2 linked regions of the Nitratireductor mangrovi genome follow. The protein of the gene in region 1 interacts with the protein of each later gene in a pairwise test. Links are inferred from orthologs where the notes say so. Each region holds a gene or a part of one and is shown on either strand. Other genes may lie near its edges.

Region 1 (3,305 bases):
TCGCGTGGTGCCAATAACGCTTCCGCAAGCGCTGTCAGATTGTCGATGACGATGTCCGCTCCGAGCGTATCGGGATCGGCTTCGGCATAGCCGCCGCGCACCAGCACTGATCGCACGCAGGCGTTGCGCGCTGCCTCGACATCAATGGCGCTGTCGCCGACCATGACCGCATTCTCGGGATCAACCGACAACTGCGCGAGCGCGGCGAGCAGCATGTCCGGCGCCGGCTTTCTGGCAAGATCGGCGCGCCCGCCGACAATCACGCCGAACCGGGCGGCAAGGCCGAAATGGTCCATGATGGCGCCCGTCGCGTCCTGCGGCTTGTTGGTGACGAGACCGAGCAGCAAGCCGGCTTCCCGCAGCGACTCCACCGCATCGACCGCGCCCGGCATCAGCACCGTGCGCTCGGTCAAACAGCCTTGATAGGCGTCCATCATCTCCGCGACCGCCTCGTCGAGCGTCTGCCCCTCCAGGGGCTTGCCTGAAGCGGCAAAGGCTCGCTCGACTAGCTTGGCAATGCCGTTGCCTACCATGCCGCGCACCGCGCCGACCGGCAGCGGTGCTTCGCGATGCCCGGCCAGCACCGCGTTGACGGCTGCAGCCAGGTCCGCCACCGAATCGACCAGCGTGCCGTCGAGGTCGAAAAGCACCGCGCGCACCGGCAACCCTATTGCGGTCCGGCTCAAGCGGCGTCCTTCCACTTGATCGAGCAGCCGATCGAGGCGATCTGGTCTTTCGGACCCTCGCCACTGCGCGAGACCTGGAGCATGGCCTCGTAAAGGTCACGCCTGAGATCGGCGGGGCCCTCCTCGCGCCGCGAGGCGTCGAGGCGGCCGCGATACTGGAGCTTCAGGTCGGCATTGAACCCATAAAAATCCGGCGTGCAGGCAGCGCCATAGGCACGGGCGATACGCTGGTCCTCGTCGTAGAGATAGGGGAAAGGGAAGCGATGCCGCTCGGCGAACAGCTTCATGTTGTCGAAGGAATCCTCGGGATAGGCGACGGCGTCGTTCGCGCTGATGGCAACGAAACCGACGCCGTGCTCCTGCAAGTCGTTGGCGTCGCGAACGATGCGCGAGATCACCGCCTTCACGTAAGGGCAGTGGTTGCAGATGAACGCGACGACCAGACCGCCGGGCCCGCAAAGATCGGAGATCTGATGCTGGTTGCCGTCCGTGCCGGGCAGGATGGCGTCGACCGCCGGCCAGCCGAATTCGCAGACAGGGGGTGTGGCGGCCATTTCTTACCTCCGTTCTTGGGATGCGCCCATCACGCGGCCTCGGCGCGCGCCGCGTCCGCCGCGGCCCGGATCGCCCCGATATTCCGGCGGTAGGCTGCTTCCGAACCGCCCTTGAACACCGCCGAGCCGGCGACCAGAACATTGGCGCCCGCGGCGGCAACCAGCGGGGCGGTCTCCGGCGTGATGCCGCCGTCGATCTCGATGTCGATCGGACGCGCCCCGATCATCGCCTTGACGCGGCGTGTCTTCTCCACGATCGCGGGGATGAAGGCCTGGCCGCCGAAACCCGGATTGACCGTCATCAGGAGGATGAGGTCGAGCCGGTCGAGGACATATTCGATGACGCTTTCCGGCGTGGAAGGGTTGAGCGATACGCCAGCCTTCTTGCCGAGCGTGCGGATAGCCTGCAGCGAGCGGTCGAGATGCGGCCCGGCCTCGGCATGCACGGTGATGGTGTCGCAGCCGGCGTCGGCGAACGCGGCCAGATAGGGATCCGCCGGCGCGATCATCAGGTGGCAGTCGAAGATCTTGTCCGTCCGATCCCGGATCGCCTTGATCACCGATGGGCCGAAGGTGATGTTGGGCACGAAGTGGCCGTCCATGACGTCGAGGTGGATCCAGTCGGCGCCGGCCGCGGCGACGGCTTCCACTTCCTCGCCGAGGCGCGAGAAGTCGGAAGCGAGCACCGATGGCGCAATAATGGTTCCAATCGTCATCGCCGAGCGTCTCTTGCCTTTTGCAACACCAACGGCTTGCCGCCCTCCCTGCGCATTGTCAACCGCCGCCGCCACGCGGGTGATGGTGGGCTCTTGCCTTCGATCACGCCGCGCGCCTTAAATGGCGCTCCAAAAAACGGCCCCATTGTTGGGGAACCCATATGACGCTGGGGCAAACTGGGCTTGGGAGTGAATGATGACGTTCACGAAATTCGTTCGGCGTGCAGCCGGGCTGGTCGGCGGTACCGCGCTTGCGGTTGTCCTCGCCGCGGGCGGCACCGCGCTTGCGCGCACCAACTACGCAATGGTGGTGGGCGTTACCGCCTATCCCAACCTTTCCAAGAGCAACTGGCTCATCGGGCCGCGCAACGACGCCATCTTCGTGCGCGACTTCCTGACCACCCAGTCGCACGTGCCGTTCGATGAGGCCAACGTGCTCTTGCTCGCCGATGATGTCGAGGGCGCGCGCGAGCCGACGCTGGCGCATATCCTGTCGTCGCTCGACGAACTCGCCGCCAAGGTCGAGCGCGACGACTTCGTCTATCTTCAGTTTTCGGGGCATGGCTTCCAGCAGACGGCTGCCGACCCTTCGACCGAGACCGACGGGCTCGACGAAATCTTCCTGCCCAAGGACACTGGTCGCTGGGTCGACCGCAGCAAGGGCATGCCCAATGCACTCGTCGACGACGACATCGGCAAGGCGCTGGAAAAGATCCGCGGCAAGGGCGCTTTCGTCTGGGTGGTCTTCGACGCCTGCCATTCGGGCACTGCGACCCGCGCCGCACCGGGTGACGACGTTGTCGAACGCAAGATCGGCCCGGAGGCGGTCGGCATGCCGAGCGAGGTGCTCTACGAGGGCGCCGCGACGCGCGATCTGTCGGGCGGTACGCCGATGAAGCCGGACGCCCCTGTGGAGTTCGGCGATACCGGCTCCGGCACTGGCGAGAAGGGTGGAATGGTCGCCTTCTTCGCTGCGCAGACCAATGAGACGACGCCGGAGATGCCGCTGCCGCTCGGCGCCAAGGATGCGACCAAATACGGCCTTTTCACGCACACGATCTTCTCGCAGATCGGCGCCAATCCGAATGTCAGCTACCGGCAGCTCGCTCAGGGCATTCTGCAGCATTATGTGAGCATCAACCGCAAGGACACCACGCCCCTGTTCGAAGGCGATCTCGACGCGCCGGTGTTCGGAACGGAGATCGATGACGTGGTGCCGCAATGGCCGATCACGGTCAGCGATACCGGCGTGACCCTGCCCGCCGGCGCAGTGCATGGCGTGACCCCCGGTGCCCGCCTGGCTATCCTCGAGACGCCCGGCGCGACCGATGACGAGGCGATCGGCTACC
Region 2 (3,123 bases), 2.4 Mb from region 1 along the record:
CGTGGCAGGCCTACTATGCCGAGATGGAGGATCTGGCTGCACGCATCATGCGTGTGTTCGCCACCGCGCTGAAGCTGCCGGAGGATTATTTCGAGGCGGCGATCAGCCGGCCGATCAGCGCGTTGAGAGCGCTGAACTATCCCGAGCAGGCAATCGCGCCAAAGCCCGGCCAGTTGCGGGCGGGCGCGCATACCGATTATGGCAGCCTGACGATCCTGTTGCCACAGGCCGGCTCCGGCGGGCTGGAAATCCGCGATCCCAGCGGCGAATGGCGTCCGGTGCCGCCGGTGCCCGGTGCTTTCATCATCAATATCGGCGACCTTATGGCGCTGTGGACGAACGACCGCTGGGTCTCAACCTTGCATCGCGTGGTGAACCCGCCGCCTGGTCCTTCGGGTTCGACGCGACGCCAGTCCTTTGCGTTTTTCCACCAGCCCAACTGGGACCAGGAGATCGCCTGCATCCCGTCCTGCCTCGAACCGGGCGCGGAACCCAGATACGAGCCAGTGCTTTCGGGTCCCTATCTGATGTCGAAGTTCCGGTCGACCGTGGCGCCAGCGGCCTGACGACGCCTGCGGCGCATTGCGTTTTCGACCGCTTCCGCTAAGAGAGGCGCGACTTTCCGATCGGAGCATGCGGGGCCGGATCGGGCCCGCCAGCCGCGCTCCACTCATCGACCGAGCGAGGGATCATCCATGACCGCCATCATCGACATCATCGGCCGCGAAATCCTGGACAGCCGCGGCAATCCGACCGTCGAGGTCGATGTGGTGCTGGAAGACGGCTCGATGGGGCGCGCCGCAGTGCCTTCCGGTGCATCGACGGGCGCGCATGAGGCGGTCGAACTGCGCGATGGCGGCAAGCGCTATCTCGGCAAGGGTGTCGAGCAGGCGGTCGACGCCGTCAATGGGGAGATTTTCGAGGCGCTGAGCGGCATGGAAGCGGAAAACCAGCTGCATCTCGACCAGATCATGATCGATCTCGACGGCACACCCAACAAGGGCCGGCTCGGCGCCAACGCCATCCTCGGTGTGTCCCTGGCGGTGGCCAAGGCGGCGGCCGAGGCTTCCGGCCTGCCGCTTTACCGTTATGTCGGCGGTGCCGGCGCGCATGTGCTTCCCGTCCCGATGATGAACATCGTCAATGGTGGCGCCCATGCCGACAACCCCATCGACTTCCAGGAATTCATGATCATGCCGGTGGGCGCGGACAGTTTTCGCGAGGCGCTGCGCTGGGGCGCGGAAATCTTCCACACGCTCAAGAAAGGCCTCAAGGAGGCCGGCCACAATACCAATGTCGGCGACGAAGGCGGGTTCGCGCCGAACATCAAGAGCGCCCAGGCTGCACTCGACTTCGTCATGAACTCGATCGAGAAGGCCGGCTACAAGCCGGGCGAGGATGTGGCGATCGCGCTCGACTGCGCGGCGACCGAGTTCTTCAAGGACGGCGACTATATCTACGAGGGGGAGAAGAAGACCCGCAATCCGAAGGCGCAGGCCAAATATCTCGCCAAGCTGGTCGCCGACTATCCGATCATCTCGATCGAGGACGGCATGGCCGAGGACGACTGGGAAGGCTGGAAGCAGCTGACCGATCTTGCCGGTGACAAGTGCCAGCTGGTCGGCGACGATCTCTTCGTCACCAACTCGGCGCGGCTGCGCGACGGCATCAAGATGGGCGTGGCCAATTCGATCCTAGTCAAGGTCAACCAGATCGGCACGCTTTCCGAGACGCTCGACGCAGTCGAGACAGCGCACAAGGCGCGCTACACGGCGGTGATGTCGCATCGTTCCGGCGAGACCGAGGACGCCACCATTGCCGACCTCGCGGTGGCGACCAATTGCGGGCAGATCAAGACCGGCTCGCTGGCGCGCTCCGACCGGCTGGCAAAATACAACCAGCTGCTGCGCATCGAGGAGGAACTCGGCCGGCAAGCGCGCTACGCCGGGCGCTCCATCCTGCGCGGCTGAGCGGCATTCGCGCATACCCGTAACCGGACGTTAAGCACGTCGCGGGCAAGGTGGCCGGGAAAGGAATCTCCCGGCAATGTGGACGCGTCAGTACAAGAAGCGCAACGGCGGCAAGTTCATCGTCCCGGTGCTGGCGGCGCTGTTCCTGACCTATTTCGGCTTCCATGCCTTCCACGGCGAGTTCGGCATCTACTCGAAATACCGCCTCGAGACACGCACGGTCGAGATGCTCGCCCGGCTCGAGGACAAGCGCGCCGAACGCCTTGAACTGGAGCGGCGCGTGCAGTTGCTGCACAACGGCACGCTGGAACGGGACATGCTCGACGAGCAGGCGCGGCGGGCGCTAAATCTGTCGGCGCCGGACGAACTCACCATCATGCGCCCGTTCGACGTCAACAATTAACTCATATCAAGTTAATTCAGCATAAGCCGAACAATAAGAACGGTTTAGCCGCATGCCAGCCATGCGTTTTTCCGCATGGCTGAAACCGCCAGCCCATGCTAGCCTTCCTGGAACAACTGGGAGGAGGCCAGTCTGTCATCCTCCCGCCTTGTCCGCAAAGAGACGCATACAGGGAGTGATGCATGAGCGCGGCGCCGAAACGCACCAAACGCCCGTCCGCCAAGACCAAGGCCGAAGCCGAGATCGCCGCGGTCGCCGCGATCAAGACCCCCAAGCCTGCCAATCTCACCAAGGAAGAAGAGCTTGCCGCCTATCGCGGCATGCTGCTGATCCGCCGTTTCGAGGAAAAGGCCGGCCAGCTCTACGGCATGGGTTTCATCGGCGGCTTCTGCCACCTCTATATCGGTCAGGAGGCTGTCGTCACCGGGCTCAAGATGGCCATGGAGGACGGCGACCAGATGATCACGGCCTACCGAGATCACGGCCACATGCTTGCCATGGACATGTCGCCGCGCGGGGTGATGGCCGAACTCACCGGCCGCCGCGGGGGCTACTCCAAGGGCAAGGGCGGCTCCATGCACATGTTCTCCAAGGAAAAGAATTTTTACGGCGGTCACGGCATCGTCGGTGCCCAGGTGTCGCTCGGCACCGGGCTCGCCTTTGCCAACCAGTATCGCGAGAACAAGTTTGTCTCGCTCACCTTCTTCGGGGACGGCGCCGCCAATCAGGGGCAGGTCTACGAGAGCTTCA

The links.
Region 2: the proteins of rpe (region 1) and eno interact in binary tests that used the Escherichia coli proteins (3 or more experiments, as listed by UniProt). The link is inferred for Nitratireductor mangrovi from one-to-one orthologs.

What each region holds. Positions count from the first base shown.
Region 1 is NZ_CP042301.2:3,885,314-3,888,618, forward strand. Bases 114-3,101 are described here. They hold rpe (ribulose-phosphate 3-epimerase), read right to left. Parts: upstream 1,957-3,101; coding sequence 1,270-1,956; downstream 114-1,269. Other genes in these bases: FQ775_RS19085 (HAD-IA family hydrolase), read right to left, coding at 114-686; FQ775_RS19090 (thioredoxin family protein), read right to left, coding at 683-1,240; FQ775_RS19100 (caspase family protein), read left to right, coding at 2,153-3,101. Outside these bases: more of FQ775_RS19085, read right to left, coding at 1-113; more of FQ775_RS19100, read left to right, coding at 3,102-3,305. UniProt on the Escherichia coli protein: Catalyzes the reversible epimerization of D-ribulose 5-phosphate to D-xylulose 5-phosphate.
Region 2 is NZ_CP042301.2:1,438,448-1,441,570, forward strand. Bases 27-2,832 are described here. They hold eno (phosphopyruvate hydratase), read left to right. Parts: upstream 27-695; coding sequence 696-1,970; downstream 1,971-2,832. Other genes in these bases: FQ775_RS07060 (isopenicillin N synthase family dioxygenase), read left to right, coding at 27-566; FQ775_RS07070 (FtsB family cell division protein), read left to right, coding at 2,047-2,373; pdhA (pyruvate dehydrogenase (acetyl-transferring) E1 component subunit alpha), read left to right, coding at 2,556-2,832. In the rest of the region: more of FQ775_RS07060, read left to right, coding at 1-26; more of pdhA, read left to right, coding at 2,833-3,123. UniProt on the Escherichia coli protein: Catalyzes the reversible conversion of 2-phosphoglycerate (2-PG) into phosphoenolpyruvate (PEP). It is essential for the degradation of carbohydrates via glycolysis.